Regions from separate parts of the Paenibacillus sp. FSL K6-1217 genome, predicted to be linked through region 2. Evidence: predicted binding sites of a transcription regulator. Region 2 holds the regulator's gene; each other region holds the start of a gene.
What was found. The regulator LexA, encoded in region 2, represses DNA repair genes until DNA is damaged. The targets are predictions, from matches to a motif close to CGAACATATGTTCG.
Positions count from the first base shown of each region.

Region 1: the regulator LexA is predicted to act here: its motif matches at 1,991-2,004, upstream of MHH28_RS23915 (putative DNA modification/repair radical SAM protein).
Region 3: the regulator LexA is predicted to act here: its motif matches at 2,843-2,856, upstream of MHH28_RS13845 (ImmA/IrrE family metallo-endopeptidase).

Region 1 covers NZ_CP150271.1:5,390,751-5,396,358, forward strand. The annotation lists gene MHH28_RS23910 (TIGR03915 family putative DNA repair protein) at 1-633, opposite strand, end outside; gene MHH28_RS23915 (putative DNA modification/repair radical SAM protein) at 633-1,973, opposite strand; gene MHH28_RS23920 (hypothetical protein) at 2,141-2,332, shown strand; gene MHH28_RS23925 (glycoside hydrolase family 3 C-terminal domain-containing protein) at 2,618-5,428, shown strand.
Region 2 covers NZ_CP150271.1:1,870,637-1,876,244, forward strand. The annotation lists gene MHH28_RS08210 (FixH family protein) at 1-336, opposite strand, end outside; gene MHH28_RS08215 (HAD family hydrolase) at 949-1,734, opposite strand; gene MHH28_RS08220 (hypothetical protein) at 1,770-2,297, opposite strand; gene MHH28_RS08225 (DUF896 domain-containing protein) at 2,343-2,552, opposite strand; gene MHH28_RS08230 (LysM peptidoglycan-binding domain-containing protein) at 2,662-3,078, opposite strand; gene lexA (transcriptional repressor LexA) at 3,276-3,902, shown strand; gene MHH28_RS08240 (L,D-transpeptidase) at 4,093-4,431, shown strand; gene MHH28_RS08245 (hypothetical protein) at 4,513-4,731, opposite strand; gene MHH28_RS08250 (hypothetical protein) at 4,841-5,062, opposite strand; gene MHH28_RS08255 (hypothetical protein) at 5,155-5,511, opposite strand; gene MHH28_RS08260 (hypothetical protein) at 5,527-5,608, opposite strand, start outside.
Region 3 covers NZ_CP150271.1:3,128,298-3,133,905, forward strand. The annotation lists gene MHH28_RS13820 (glycosyl hydrolase) at 1-1,307, opposite strand, end outside; gene MHH28_RS13825 (DNA-entry nuclease) at 1,470-1,910, shown strand; gene MHH28_RS13830 (hypothetical protein) at 1,997-2,185, shown strand; gene MHH28_RS13835 (hypothetical protein) at 2,233-2,388, opposite strand; gene MHH28_RS13840 (YjfB family protein) at 2,556-2,732, shown strand; gene MHH28_RS13845 (ImmA/IrrE family metallo-endopeptidase) at 2,895-3,419, shown strand; gene MHH28_RS13850 (hypothetical protein) at 3,522-3,686, shown strand; gene MHH28_RS13855 (undecaprenyl-diphosphate phosphatase) at 3,726-4,529, opposite strand; gene MHH28_RS13860 (hypothetical protein) at 4,665-4,961, opposite strand; gene MHH28_RS13865 (DUF6199 family natural product biosynthesis protein) at 5,059-5,262, shown strand; gene MHH28_RS13870 (hypothetical protein) at 5,406-5,608, opposite strand, start outside.

The DNA.
Region 1 (5,608 bases), 3.5 Mb from region 2:
GCGGTAAGCTTCCTCCGTCTCGTCGGGATCAGGCGGGGTCCACCCGCTTAACGGCACGATGGCTTCCCGTCCGGGCTCATGAATCAGCGCAGCCCCGTGCGTCTGGTCGTAGATCATGAAGCTCTCCCCCTGGAACCGGTCGCAGAAGTGCTCCCGGATCACAGGCAGCACATAGCCCTGCGGCTCAATCACTGCGGCCATGACCGGGCCGTAGACAGAGAAGCGGACGAATCCCGTATACAGATGTGCTTCATGCCGGAGCTGTTGAACGGCCTTCATCAGTGCATTGACAGTGTCGTCGGCCAGCATATTCATCACCTTGCGGCCATGCTGGAAACCGAGATACAGGAAATTCAGCAGCAGCATTTCCTTATCGGGGGCGCAGCTCCAGAAGCCCAGGCGGACCAGCTCCTCGGCTTCGCGGCCGATCCGCAGCGGCAGGGACTTCAGCACGCGCGCTGCCTTGTCCATGTCGGTCTCAATCCATTTCGCTTCCAGCAGCAGACCCTGTTCCCCGCCGTCAGCATGAATCGTCAGCGGAATCTCCTTCCAGGCATAGCTCTCAAATACACAGCACAGCAGACCCTCGAAGCTTCCATCATAGGTATACGCCAGTGCGGAGGGCTTGAACATCAGGCCTTCGCCCCCTTCTTGAGTATGTCCCATCCGCCCGCTGCCGGAAGGGCCGACAGGTTGAAGTCGTCGAACAGCGTTAACTGCTCAACTTGCGGCGGCTGATTAGGCAGCAGCTGCTGCCCGGACATGAGGGAGCGAAGCAGGGTATGCTCGCTTACCTTCAGCCCCTCCAGCGGTTTATCCTTACAGGTGATGAAGAACTGGGCACGCTTCAGGACAACCCCGAGCTTCTTCAGCGCATGATAATCAAGCGATCCGGCCCGTCTGGCCTTCACGATCCGCTGTGCGCTTCTCACACCGATGCCGGGTACACGCAGCAGCATCTCATACGGGGCGCGGTTGATCTCAACGGGGAACTGCTCCCGGTGGTTAACGGCCCAGCTGCACTTGGGGTCCAGCAGCGGGTTGAAGTTCGGCACGGCCTCATCCAATAACTCATTGGCCTTGAAGCCATAGAAGCGCAAGAGCCAATCGGCTTGATAGAGCCGGTGTTCTCGGAGCAGCGGCGGCTTGGTGTCTAGAGCGGGCAGGAGGGAGTCCTCTACTACCGGGGTATAGGCAGAGAAGAATACGCGCTTCAGTGCGTATTTGCGGTATAAGCCTTCCGTCAGATTGAGGATCTGGTAGTCCGTATCAGGCGTTGCCCCCACGATCATCTGGGTGCTCTGCCCGGCCGGAGCGAAGCGGGGTGCATGCTGATATCTGACAATGTCGGAGCGGTTCTCCTTGATCCGGTTCGTAATCAGCCCCATTGGCTTCAGGATGGATACCTTGCTCTTATCGGGAGCGAGCCGTCCGAGACTCTCCTGCGAGGGCAGCTCGATGTTGACGCTCATGCGGTCAGCGAGCAGGCCCAATCTGGACAGCAGGGCTTCGTCAGCGCCAGGGATGGCTTTTACATGTATATAGCCGTTGAAATGATACACATTCCGCAGCAGCTCCAGCGCTGCTATCAGCTGTTCGGTGGTGTAGTCCGGACTGCGCATAATGCCTGAACTAAGGAATAGCCCTTCTATGTAATTACGGCGGTAGAACTGCATGGTAATATCCGCAATCTCTTCGGGGGTGAAGGCGGCCCGGCGGATAGGGTTAGACTTGCGGTTGATGCAATACGCACAATCATATACACATCCGTTGGTCATAAGCACCTTCAGCAACGAGATACAGCGCCCGTCCGCGGCGAAGCTGTGGCAGATGCCCATCGCGGAGGTGTTGCCGAGCGACCCGGCCTGGCCCTTGCGGTCAGAACCGCTTGAAGTGCAGGCCACATCGTATTTGGCGGAAGCGGTCAGAATCTCCAGTTTCTCCATGACATCCACGGTCTCAATCCCCCTCATATGAGAGCATTATATACCGAACATACGTTCTTGTCAAAAGCGTAATTAATCCCCCTCCTCTCCGGCGAAATGTATGCGTATTCCTTCTTGTGCTATAATAGAAACTGATGGTTCATGGAATGAGGAATCATACGGTTACTGAAAATCGGGTTAGGAGTGTTGCGGAAGTGAGAGGATATAACATATGGCGGCCCATCATGCTGATTGCGGTTGCGCTGCTGACAAGACAGTTAGTGACAAGTGTGTGCCTGATGTTTGGCATGTCGCAGGAATCGGCAGGCAGTGTGGCCATGCTGGGCATGATCGTTGCTGCTCTTATTATGTACAACCGCATGATGAAGGGCCGCCGCCGCAGATAAAATAAATAGAAGATCCGGCCGTATCCATCAGGCGGAGCGGTTGCATAGGAACAGGCTTGAAAGACGCCCGCACAGGTGTCTTTTTTATTACAGATGTCTTTTTTACTAAAAAAAATTATGCACACAGGTGCATAGTCCGGCGGCCCGGCAAGCGGCGCTTGTATATTAGGGCTGGAGCTTATATTCTTAGAAGGATATGCTATATGAAGAACAATACAGATTCAAGGTAACGCACATCCCCGGAGGGAGGGGCGTTATCTATAGAATCAACCCACAACTTGGGAAATGAACATACAGGAGGAAACCCACTTGAGTACACAGAATATTGGATTGCCGCTAGAGGGTTTTGCAGAATTTAGCCGGACAGTAGCTGCTGAAGGCGCGGTGCTGCTTAAGAATGAGGGACAGGTGCTCCCGCTGGGTAACGGTGAGAGCGTTGCTGTTTTTGGCAGAATACAGGTGAATTATTACCGCAGCGGGACAGGATCGGGCGGTAGCGTTCACGTGGCCTATACGACGAATCTGCTGGATGGACTGCGCAGCAAGAAGAACATTAGCGTAAATGAAGAGCTGGCTGCAGCCTACGAGGCCTGGATCGGACTTAACCCGTTCGACGACGGCGGGAAAGTGTGGGCTGCTGAGCCTTGGAACCAGAAGGAAATGCCGCTGACGGACGAGCTGGTGAAACAGGCAAGAAGCCAGTCAGGCAAGGCGGTTGTGGTCATTGGACGTACGGCGGGCGAGGATCAGGATAATGCGGATACCGCAGGCAGCTACCGGCTCACGGAAGATGAGAAGGCGATGCTTGTCGCGGTGACGGCTCATTTTGAACAGACGATTGTGGTGCTTAACGTGTCCAACATTATGGATATGAGCTGGGTGAATGACCCTGCCTATGTGAATCCTATCTCTGCCGTGATCTATTCCTGGCATGGCGGTATGGAAGGCGGCCACGCGATTGCCGATGTACTGGCCGGAGAGGTCACGCCAAGCGGTAAGCTGACGGATACCATTGCGTATTCCATTGAGGATTACCCGTCCACACGGAACTACGGCAACGAATTCAAGAATCTGTATGAGGAAGATATCTATGTAGGCTACCGTTATTTCGAGACTTTCTGTCCCGACAAGGTGCAGTATGAATTCGGCTACGGGATCTCCTACACGACCTTCAAGCTGGAGCCGGAGGAAGCGAAGCTGGTGAACCACGCGGGTGAGCCGCAGATTGAAATTGGCGTCACTGTAACGAATACGGGAGCAGTATATGCCGGTAAAGAAGTAGTGCAGGTGTATGTTGAAGCGCCGCAGGGACAGCTGGGCCAACCGGCCAAAGCGCTGGCAGCCTTCGCCAAAACCAAGCTCCTGGAGCCTGGTGAGTCTCAGCGCCTTACCGTGAGCTTCCCGCTCCATGCCGTGGCTTCTTATGATGACGCCGGAGTGACCGGTCACCCTTCCGCTTATGTGCTGGAAGCCGGAACGTACCGCTTCTATGCAGGAACCAGTGTCAAAGCGGTATCGGCAGTGCTGTTGGATGGACAAGAAGGCTATGTGCTGGATGAGCTTAAGGTCGTGGAACAACTGCAAGAGGCTATGGCACCTACCGAGAGCTTCATGCGGATGAAGCCGGGCGCCCGCAAAGCAGACGGTTCGTATGAGCTTGCCTCGTCTGAGGTGCCAACGCGCAAGGTGGATCTGGCAGAGCGGATTGAACGCAATCTGCCGCAGCAGCTTCCGCAGACCGGTAATCAGGGACATACCCTGAGAGATGTCCATGACGGCAAAGTCAGCATGAGCACCTTCATTGCCCAGCTCAGTGACCATGATCTGGCGGCGATTGTCCGGGGCGAAGGGATGAGCAGCCCGCTGGTTACTCCGGGTACGGCTTCGGCGTTCGGGGGCGTGAGCGACAGCCTGTTCAGCTACGGCATTCCGGTTGCAGCCACAGCGGACGGCCCTTCCGGCATCCGTATGGATAGTGGAGCGAAGGCGACCCAAGTATCGATTGGCACCCTGCTTGCCGCCACCTGGAATGCAGAGCTGGTGGAAGAACTGTATGTTATGGAAGGCCAGGAGTTATTGCGCAACCAGGTGGATGCGCTGCTGGGACCGGGGCTGAATATCCGGCGCAGCCCGCTGAACGGGCGTAACTTCGAATACTTCTCCGAAGATCCGCTGATCTCGGGGATCTTCGCTGCCGCATGCACACGCGGAATTATGAAGGGCGGCTCTAATGCGACGCTGAAGCATTTTGCCTGCAACAATCAGGAGAAGCACCGCAGTAAGGTCGATGCTGTCGTATCGGAACGCGCGCTTCGTGAGATCTACCTGAAGGGCTTCGAAATCGCAGTCAAGCAGGGCGGGGCTAACTCGATCATGACCTCCTACAATCCGGTGAACGGGCACTGGGCGGCTTCCAACTATGACCTCAACACCACGCTGCTTCGCGGTGAATGGGGCTTCCGGGGGATCGTTATGACCGACTGGTGGGCTATCATGAACGATGTGGTGAACGGAGGACCGGCAGACCGTAAGAATACGAACTGGATGGTTCGCGCCCAGAACGATCTGTACATGGTTGTTAGTAACTATGGGGCGGAAGTCAACGCTTACGATGACAATACGCTCGCATCTCTGGAGAATGGTACACTCACCCGCGGAGAGCTTCAGCGCTGCGCGATCAACATCTGCGAATTCATCATGCAGGCGCCGGTATTCTCCAGAAAGCACGAGATAATTGAAGCGGTCGATACGTTCAAGGCCGATCCGGCTATCGCGTCCGGGCAGATTCAGGTGCTGAGCGAGAACGCACAGGTAACTCCTGCTGTGTCCGGGCCGACCTACATTCAGGCGGATGAGGCGGGCCAGTACCGCATTATTGTCAGCATCATGTCCCCTGAGCCTGAGCTTGCGCAGAGCGCCTGCAACCTGACCCTGAATGGACAACCTGTAACCACCATTCAGACGAACGGGACGGAAGGCCGGTGGATCAGACAGAAGCTGGTTAAGGTGGAGCTGGAAGCCGGACGGTATGAGCTGAAGCTGGACTTCGTCAAGCCCGGCCTGCAGATTGAGTGGATTGAATTCAAGCGGGTGTAAAAAGCACAGCGCAGCGCGGTATTCTTAAGCTTAACATCAGTACCCTCTATAGCATCAACAGCTAGGCACCCTCCGGGGTGTCTTTTTGCAAATACAATAGGTTCCGGGCGTATCCTGATCGATCTCGCCTGAATCCGCCTGAATCCGCATACCCGCAGAGCCGCCGAATAAAATAGAGAT
Region 2 (5,608 bases):
TGTAAAGGTATGCTCCCCGGTATAAGCGCCTTCTCCGGCACTTTCACCCTTGATTTCCACCTTCGAGCTCTTATCCGCCGCATCGTTGACCTCAAACATCACTTCTCTGGCATCATCAACCGGTTCACCGTCCTGTGTCACCACAGCCTTGAAGCTAACCTCTGTGCCTGCGCTTACTTTCTCCGGAGTCCAGCTCAGTTCCACCTTAATGGGCGACATGGAGGAATTCGCGGCAGCATACATCTGCATCTCATCCTCTTTGTTCCCCGAGCATCCGGCAAGTGTCATCCCCATCACTATGCATATCAGTCCTCTGCGTATCGCTGGCTTCATCATCCGAAATCCTCCCGGTTCATAGGTAGATTCTTCTTCATCCTTACAAGCAGAAAAATATGAATTCTAGTATATCAATGAAAGTCAGAACGCTTCTCTTCCTATTATACACATAATATTCAATTTGCCTTAAAGAAGCTGCATGATTCACTCGTGAACATGAGAATAGTCATATCTTTCATTGTGAGCACTTGGGTGAGGACTTGGGTGAACGCTGCGTGAACGGACCGTTGTTCCAATCGCTGTGCTCTCCAGATTTTTTTTCATTCCCCTATGCGGTGAAAATCCGGAGACTGCTGATGCTTCCGAAGCGAGCTTTCCTGCGGAAAGCTTTCAAGCGACCGCTATCGCTTTTACACCATCCTAATGGATGAATAAGATAACCTTTGCGAGCACATAATGTATGCTGTTTTTCACATACATTCAGGCCGTGTGCCTGCTCGTGAGCACAATGTATGCTGTTTTTCACATACATTTGATCCAACACATCTTCTCCACAGCAGCAGGAAACTATAGTTTCCTATATATTAAAAAAATAAAGAGCAACCATTCTCCAGTGACGGGAGGACCGTTGCTCTTTGACCTTTTACAATTTTAAAAACACAGATGTTTCAATTATAGGGAGTCTACCAGCGGCAGAAGCTCTGAGAGATGGCTGATCTGGTAATCCGGCGTTATCTCCGGGTCAGAAGCCTTCTTATTTCGGTTGATCCAGACCGTGGTCAGCCCGGCAGACAATCCTCCAAGAATATCCGTCGTAAGCTTGTCGCCAACCATGATCCCTTGCTCTGGAGCAATATCCAGCAGTCCGAGCGCATGCTCGAAGATCCCTTTGTCCGGCTTGCCTTTGCCGAAGCTTCCCGAAATCACAATATGGTCAAAATACGGGGTAAGCTCCGGTACACCGTCCAGCTTCTCCTGCTGAAGTGCCGGGCAGCCATTCGTCAGCAGCAGCAGCTTCACCTTACCGCGCAGCAGATCCAGCACCTGAAGCGTCTCTTCATAGATATACGGACGGCTGCGGCGCTCAGCGGCGAACTTGTCAGCCAGCCGTGCAGCCAGCGCCTCATCCTCCACCCCGAGTGAAGCCAGGCCGCGGCGCCAGGATTCCGTACGGTAGACGGGTGCAAGCTGCTCCAGTTGACGGAATTCCGGCTGTTCTCCGGCAGTGAAGTTGGCCCAGAGCGCTTCATACGGATTAATACCGATCAGCTTCGTGAATGGATATGTCTCATAGGATTCATAGAGCGAACGGGCTTCCCTGCGTACAGCAGCCTCCAGCTCCTTCGGATCAACGATATCTCCAGCAGCCTCAGAAGCATAGCGGAAGGCTTCTTCCACGCTGCGGTCATCCCACAGCAGTGTATCGTCAAGATCAAATAGTACGGCGGTAATCGGCATTAGTTGTCCCTCTCCCTATATGCTGGTCTGTCTTCCTATTCGTGCACGACTTCAATATTGTTGTTCTTGGCGAACTGCTCCAGACGTTCCCCCATCGCAGCGGTGTCATAACGGTTAATCAGCTTGGAGAAAATCCACTGTTTGCGCTTGCCCTTATACTTAATGGTAACTACACTGCGCGATAAAATGATCTTCTCAATATCCGCCGCAGCCAGAAAGCGTTCACGGTTGTACTTAATAGTAGAGATCCGCGCACGCTCAACCTTAAGGAACGGACGGCGGAAGAACAGCAGCGCAGCCAGCAGGAAGTACAGCACAACGCCCAGCCAGTTGGCCAGAATCCCGCTTCCTTTGGCTTCGTCAATCGAGCCGACCACCCAGAACATGATGCCAAGCAGCATCAGTACAACGGGGAATACGATATTGCGGCCTTTGAAAATATCAATGCTTTTCGCGGCTGCCTTAGTGCCGGAAGTGTAAATGGAATCCTTCCCCTGCTTCTTTCTTTGCTGGTTAATCTGCTTCGTGTTGCGTTGAACCATTCTTTCCCAAGAACGGGCCATGTAAGTTCCCCCTAGTCATCCTGTATTATCTGAAAAGGCAACAGGCTAATGCTTAAGTCCGTTATTGCCTTCTTCATGCTCCGGATTATCCACAATTTCAATGGTATCAAGCTGGGCCCGAAAGTTCGTGCGGATATTCCCCAGGTAAATCTCGCGGAGCTTGGCACGTTCAGCCAGTTCCTCTTCATTCAGGCCCCCGTTCTTAGCTTTGCGTGCCAGTTCATTGATGCGGGCGACCAATTCGTCAATATTCAATACGTTTCCCTCCCTCTAAATTCATTTTAACTTTGCCATGAGAAAAAGAGCTTGTCAAGGTCTACCCCCTGAAAGCTCTCCGAGTCAATCACCAGTCTGCTGCATTCTGTCAGTATACGGGTATAGTCAAAATATCTCCTGCCTTAATTCCGCTGTTCTCTAAATGATTCGTCTTCATTATTCCTTCTATATATACAGCAGTCTTCATGTCTGCAGGCTTGTTATTCAAGGCAATACTCCATAAGGTATCCCCGCGCTGCACTACAATCCGTTTATCCGGCTTCATGGAAGAGATCGAGCCGGCAAAAACATTCCCCACTACAGTAAATCCCGAAACGACAAGCATCAGCACCAGAACCATCTTCATCAGGCTAACCTGACGGAAAAGTGATACGAGTGCAGTGAGACTATGAAGAATCGCGTCCTTGAGCTTGGTTACATAACTATGGGCAGTTGGATTACCGGGAGCGGACACCTTGATATCCTCATTATTGTAGATGCTGTTGTATGTACTATACTTTAACATGATCATCATCCTCCAAACACATGTTCTTGCTTTCGAAAATAATATAACACGAACATGTGTTTCGATCAACAGTTTTTTCAGAACAGCTGTTCCCTTTATTTTCGTTCTCTTATTTTCCTCATTTTAGAACTTATGTTTGTACGAACGGAAGTTCTATGTTATAATTTTCCCAAACATAGTATATGGGGTTGATTCCGATGTCAAAGATTTCTAGTCGTCAGCTGGCGATCCTGGAATTTATACGTAATGAAGTCCGCAGCAAGGGGTATCCTCCGTCCGTCCGCGAGATTGGCGAGGCTGTCGGCCTGGCCTCCAGTTCAACCGTGCATGGTCACTTGGACCGGCTTGAGAAGAAGGGCCTGATCCGCCGTGACCCTACGAAACCGCGCGCCATCGAACTACTCGGCCAGGAAGATTCAGAGAATGTGCATCAATTCGTCCAGACCGTTACCCGCATCCCGGTAGTGGGTAAGGTTACAGCCGGTGTTCCTATTACGGCTACGGAGAACATTGAGGATTACTTCCCGCTGCCTGCTCATTATGTAGGTGATAACAAGGTATTTATGCTATCTGTCCTTGGGGACAGTATGGTGGATGCCGGAATTATGAACGGGGATTATGTCATCGTCCGCCAGCAGCAGACCGCTGACAATGGCGATATCGTTGTAGCGATGACCGATGAAGATGAAGCAACTGTTAAGACCTTCTACAAGGAACGGGATCATATCAGGCTGCAGCCGGAGAATCCGGCGTACGAGCCTCTCCGCCTTAACCGCGTTACGATTTTGGGACGGGTCATCGGATTATTCCGCGATATCCACTAATTTACTCCCCCGCATAAGAACAGGCAGCTACGCACCATGCGCAGCTGCCTGTTTTCTGTTTATTTCCATTCGTGAAATGGGCAAAAAGTCAAATGCAAACATTTGTTCGCATACGGCTTTTTGGCCACTTTTCCTGTGAACCGCTGCACAGATCCGCACATATCCTGATGATAAAGGAGTGCTGATCTTCATGCCCAATTATCGAATCATTGTCGATCTGTCACAGCGTATGCTGTATCTGCTGGATAATGACGTTGTTACCCGAGGCTTCCCTGTCGGCATCGGTAAAATGTTAACCGTCTCGCCCGTAGGCGAATACACCATTATTAACAAACAGCCTAATCCTGGCGGACCGTTCGGCGTCTTCTGGATGGGCCTGTCCAAACCGCATTATGGCATCCACGGAACCAATGACCCTTCCTCCATCGGCCACATGGTCTCCCACGGCTGTATCCGTATGTATAATGCAGACGTCCTTGCCCTGTCCGCTATCGTCCCTATAGGCACCCGGGTTACGATCAGGGAATAGAAAGCTCTCACAAAAACCCTTGAGGCGCCAGATTGCGCTCCAAGGGTTCTTGTGACTGCTATGAATTAGTTCAGATACAGGTTACAGCACACTTCTCAACAGACGGATAGCCACAGTATTCAAACGGATGGCTTCACGGATCGAGGCTCTGGCTTCCAGCAGCTCTCTTCTGGCCCGCGATCCTCTAGGGACTCTGCGCAGATTCTCGTTAATTTCTTCCAGTCGCTCCAGCAGGACGGCCCGCTGTGTAAGCAGGACATTAATGGCTCTACGAATCCGGTTTCGTTCTCTTTGGTTCATCGTTACACCTCTTCTACGTTTGATAGTATAAGAGATGCAAGGAATCACTTCAAAGATTGTGCGATCCGGCAGTAATGTTAGAGCTGCGGTTAACGGGCAGCGAATCTGCTCACTTCTTGTTCAATCCTACCCGGAACTCAAACTCATCGCGTCTATAAGTCATACCGGCCAGCACAATGTACTCCGCTGTCCATTTCTGTACAGGTCCGGCATAATCAGCAATCACATGCGGTTTGCCATCGACCAGCTGAACGACGTAGACCTGTACCTGAGCCAGTGCAGCAGCGAAGAGATCAGCATCACTGGACAGTACTTTATAAGCCGTATTCAACTTCCTTCCTCCTTGTTCCACAACCATGATTAAAGATTCCATCTCGAATCTATTTAATTATACCGGGTTCTGGAACAATATGTAAACCTATTTTACAGCTGGATAAAAAGGATCTTGAACAAGCCCAGATAAGTCCGGTTGGCCGAGCGGTCCCCGATCAGGCTTCGGCCATTCTCAACGTCCGGTACGCTGAATGTAGAGAAGATAATGTAATTATCTCTTATAGTAAAAGACTCGACCAGCGGCCGGGCAACCATGTCCGTAATTCCTCCGGCCAAATCCGTCCCCGTCCCCTTCAGATCCTTAACGGCATACGCACTGAACTCTTCCTTCCCCGGATTGAGCACAGCCATAACGATCAGGATGAGTAGAAGGGCAATCGCCCACTTCCAGCCTGTTCTCTTGCGGACTCTGCGTTCAGGCTGCGGCATGCTATAACGCGGATTCATTCTTTTCCCCCTCATCTACAGAATATACTGTATCTCTTGCAACAAGAACCCCAGCGGATTCAACATCATCCGGCACACGAACAGCATCCCATCCGTA
Region 3 (5,608 bases), 1.3 Mb from region 2:
TTGATCCAGCTGTCAATAATCAGCTTCCCGTCGATCCATATCCGGATGCCGTCATCGGAATACGAATAGATCGTATAGGTCTCGCTGTACGCAGCGCTTATTTTGCCGCTCCAGCGTACCGAGAACAGATTCGCTTGAATGGCCGGATCAGGCGCCGCCTGCCTCCAGGCGAAGTTAATGTTGGCATCTGTCCGGGTGAGGGCAGGCTTCCCGCCAAGCGTAATATTGTTGTAGTACTGACCACTCAGGCCCGGCTTAGGGAGAGCTCCTCCCGATGAAATATACGACGCTGCCTTGGCCGCATAGCCGTCTCTAGGTAACACGGCACTATTTTTCATAAAAGACTGGATGACTGCCTCCTTATTGCGCTCATACAGCATTTTGCCCCAGGTCATCTGGTAGCTCCATTTATTCTGTGTGCCTGTCAGTACAGATGCCGGAGGAAGCTCCCCGTTCTCGCCGATGGCGATCAGCTTGCCGCGTCCCAGGTCCCAGAGTGTATCATGATGGCTTGCCTTGTAATCCCCCTCGAAAATATCCGCTGCCAGCACATCCACTCTGCCGCTGCCCGGATAATACTTCGCCGGCTCCTGACTATTCTTGTTCTTGGCATTCGGACTCCACACCCACAGCAGATTGTGCAGCTTATGATAGACGGTATACCGCTGGAACATGATCTCCCAGAGGATCACGAAGGAGGATTTCTGCCCCCACCAGAACCAGCCGCCGTTCATCTCATGGTAAGGTCTCCAGAGGACGGGGACACCGGCATCATTCAGTTTTTTCAGGAAAACAGCTACCTTATCCAGCTCGGCAATCATCGCGGTATACTCGGGTGTTCCCGGTGTGATGTACTTGCTGAAATTAGCTTCGCTGAGGCTCATAGAGACATTCGTCCAGGCTGGTGCGCTGCCCGGCAGGTTGGCATGATAGGTCATCGCTACGATGCCCCCGGCCTTGTGCCAGCGGATCGCACTGTCCGTTACGCCCTGTCGCTGACTGCTGATGAGCTTCTCCGTCTGACCGCTGATTGCCCCCATTTCATACCCGTGCAGTCCGGCATAGGTACCCGCCGTATTCTTCAGCTTGTTGTTGATATCGTCGGGGCTCTCCAGGTAATCATGCTGACCGCTGATCATTCCCTGGCCCTGCAGCCAGTACAGCGTCTCCAGCAGCTTCCGTGCGGGCGCCCCCAGCTCCGCGTCAGCGGGAGACATCTGTATTTTGCGAAAAGCCGCTTGCCATTGCACATCACCAATCAGCCGTGAGGCCGAATCCAGCAGGTCCCTGAGGTTGCGCTGTTCCACATTTTCCACCATCCTTTTCCTTGTGTTTGTACATATTATGACGAATTATGGAACTTCAGCACGGCTGCTGCACAGAATTCGGGCTGTCACAATCCGTTATTCTTACGCTATACTATTCAGGGCACAGGCATTATACCCATACCCACTTACAAAGGAGCAGATATGAAAGCCAAAAAGTCCATCATCAGTCTCATTATCTTCGCCCTGCTCAGTCTGTCCGCTTACCTGCTGAAGGAGAACGGGCAATGGCTGCCGCAGTCACCGACGGGTCATTCTTCGGAGGTCGTGAAGCTGAAGTTCCCTGCAGACCGCTACCCGGAGACCGCGAGGCACATCCAGAAGGCCATCCGCAAGGGAGAGTCGGCCATCTGCACCATCAACCGCAAGGAAGCGGAGGAGAACCGTAAGGCGTCCCTGAAGGGAGTCCCCACCAAGAAAGGCTATGATCGGGACGAGTGGCCCATGGCCATGTGCGCAGAAGGCGGAGCCGGGGCGCATATTGAGTACATAACGCCCAGTGATAACCGCGGAGCGGGAAGCTGGGTCGGCAATCAGCTGGAGGCGTTCGCAGACGGTACGCGCGTGGAGTTTATTTTCAAATAAGCCGGCATGTGGGGGATGTTGTTCAATTTCACTGCGATAAAGCGTAGAATGAAATGGGATAATATGACTTAGATGGAGAGCCGGAAGTGTTCTATATCTGTTATCGGGGCAAACGGCTGTACGGCCCTATGTCCGAAGCTGAAGCTTTACAGGAATGGTTCGCGCTTGCAGGAACAATCAAGGAGCTCTATATCATTGAAACGGATGCTGCTACAGGCAGAATCAAACGCCAGATCGGGCCAACGGCCCGTGCTCATAAGAAGAAAAAGAAATAGCCCTATCCGGCACAGGCCGGACAGGGCTAGACTGGCTATAGGCGATACTAGAACAAACAGGCTTTAGTGATGATAACCAGCAGAATGAACAATACCAGGATGGCACCTGTCGAAGTCCAAGGGCTTACTACCGGAACGATTGGAGGTCCCTGATTCACTCCACCTACGTTATTTCCACAACCGCAACCATACTCTGCTCCCATAATTAATTCCTCCTCTTGAATATTGAATACAGCACAGAATATGTGGAATTCCACCCCGTTGCATGGGCCAATTGGCAAAGAAATACCATTCACCTAACGGACAGGCGTCTAGTGGTCGATATAGAGTATGAAGCATGGCTTCAAAATGAATGGGAGGAGGTTGTTATATGGATATTGCTGCATTGTCCGTAGTGATGAGCCAGTCTTCCTTACAGCAGGCCGCAGGGCTGCAGGTAATGAGCCTTGCCAAGGAGCAGGCGCAGAGCAGTGCCCAGGATATGGTTCAGATGCTGAGTCAGGCTTCGCACCCCACCCTGGGAAAAACACTTGATATTCGGGCGTGATTCCTTTATGCTTACATACATAGGAACATCCGTTCCATATTTCAGCCGGTGAAGTGACGCGTGCTGAACTGCTGCTTAGCCCTTTCGGGCTTTTCTTTTGACCAATAACACGAACATACGATCTTATATATGGGGTGATTGATTATGCAAGGCTATTATCAGATGACCGCTTTGGAGAAATGGACAGAGGATCTATATCAGCGCCTGGGCGTCCGCAAACCGTCTGACATCTCCATAGATTACATAGCGAAGCGGCTCAATATCTGGGTACACTATCTGGATGTCCGGAGCAAGGCAATTGAGGCTACCGCTGGAATGTACAGCATGTTCATCGACAACCGGCTCCCTCCCGAGCTGCAGCGGCTGGAATTCCTCCACGAGCTCTGTCATCTGCTGCGGCATGCCGGCAAGTCAACGCTTATGCCCGGAGTGTTCACGCAGGCGCAGAGGGATGAATCCGACCGGTTCATTCTGTATGCCTCCATGCCCTATACCATGATCTCCGAGAATACGCTGCCTGAACTTCGTGAGGATGCCGTTGCCGAGCTGGCTGTAGCATTCCAGGTGCCAATCCCCCTCGCGCTCCAGCGGATCGACCAGATCCAGAGACGTATTTTCCAGGGGCAGTTAATGGCTGTTATGGAACGTAACGAAGACAGAAATATCATCCACAGACATATTCGCTAAGCGTCGCGGGGATAATAAGGACTATAGATCTGAACAAAGAATGTACCTCCGTACAAGGTATTGGCATGGTGAGACTATACTGTAAAGGGGATCAAGATCAACGTGGAAGCCCTGAAAGTCATTCAGTTACTGCTGACTCATCCTGAATACAGCGTGGATGCCGTTCATCCTGAAATTCCGGATTTTGTGGGTATCGAGACGATTGAAGTGGACCACGTGACCCAGACCTTCTCCATCCTGCTCCAGGAGCCTAAGGAATACGGTTGAGTACCGGACCGCCGGAATGGCTCACCCGGACACACCCCATTACATGATGACAATTACATAGAACAGACCCGCCAAAACAAACCGGTACAGCGCGAACCACTCCAGACGAAGCCGCTTGATCAGCTTGATGAACGTCACGACTGCAAGCATGGCTACGAGGAAGGACGTCACGAAGCCGATCAGCATCAGGGTCAGTGAATCTGAATTCAGCAGCTCCCGGCTGTCATATAGATCAAGCAGGCTGGCCCCGAACATGACTGGAACGGAGATCAGGAAGGTGAAATCTGCAGCGGCCTTCTGGCTGGTCCCCAGCAGCAGGCCCCCGGAGATCGTCGAGCCGGATCTTGAGAACCCGGGCCATAACGCCAGGCACTGGAACAGCCCGATGCCGAAGGCTTGGGTATAATTAAGTCCGTCAACCGTCTCTGACGTAATGGTTCTTCTGCTGCGTGCAGCGAAGATCATCAGCAGACCGCCAGCGATCAGACCGATTAAGACCGGCTTGGGGCCGAATAACTGGCTCTTGATCGTATCTTTGAAGAGCAGATACACCACTAATGCCGGAACCATAGCCAGGATCATGTGAATGGCATTCAATCCCTTGCTCTTGGAGAAGTCCAGCTTCAGCATATTCATCCCGATGTTCATATACTTCTTCCAATAGAGCAGCAGCACGGCCATAACCGCACCCAGCTGGATTACGATTTTGAAGGTGACCGCTGCCTCTCCCTGGAAATCCAGCAAATCCCCTGCCAGTACAAGATGCCCGGTAGACGACACCGGCAAGAATTCAGTCAACCCCTCAATAATCCCTAATATGATTGCTTTGATAGCTTCAGTCACTGGTGAATAGCCCCTTTCGGAAGTAAATCAATATATTTCCAGTATAAGAGGCCGGGATAGAATTCCCCATCGAATGGGCTAACAATATGGGACTCCGTGTGACATAAGTGTCACGTGGGGCTGGAGTCTTTTTAGTTAGCGGTTCGGGGGACGTTCCTGTGCTTTACGGGATAACCATGATAACCCCCACTCTACGATCAGGGCAAAGGCTAACCAGGAGACAAAATGAATTCCATACAGAATGAACTGGAACGCTTGCTCGTTCCCCATAGCATAATGCAATCTTGTTAATTCGGGGTTAAAGATTAGGAGCAAGGGGCTGGTTAGGAACAGCAATAAGTTCTTGTCGTCTTCTCCTGACAGATTATAGAGACAGACCAGCACAGACAGCACGGGCAGCCAGAAGCTGAGTTTCTTGTATATTCTCTTCATGAATGACCTCCTTATTTACAAAATCATACTATTTGCATCCATAAATATGCAACTTCATGCAACGAGTACTCGTAAATGGATAAAGGAGCTGGTCAAAATGGTTGTTATTTTCACTGTTCTTTTCATACTGCTTGCGGTCCTGAATATCTTCTTCCCGGCCATGGGCTGGCATATGCGTTACGGCTGGATGGTCAAGGGCGATTCCGGACCCAGTGAAGCCTATCTCATGATGAGCCGAATCACCAGTGTGATCGTCCTTATTATCTTTTTCTTGTTCTTCTTGCCTTCGATGTTTGGTTAGGGGATATACAACACCACCGACAATAAAACAGGAGCTGCTGGCGCTTCCTGCCAACAGCTCCTGTTTTTATTTTCTTTTAATGTACTGTCGGTGGTTTGAACTCCTTCTAGGCCTTGGTTCAGTCATATAATGGCTACTAAAGTTTAGGAGAGAAATATCTTTTGTTGCTCCATTTGATGTTTTCGATACTCGATAATTGCCTCGCTGTGTTGCAGTTCAAGGAACTCTCGATGATTAATAACAAGATCAAGTATTTTTTGAAATTGTGATAAATTAAACGCTTTTTTCGCAAAACTCTTTATTAAAAGTAAAATTCCTAACAGTAAAACTCCTGAATATATAATTA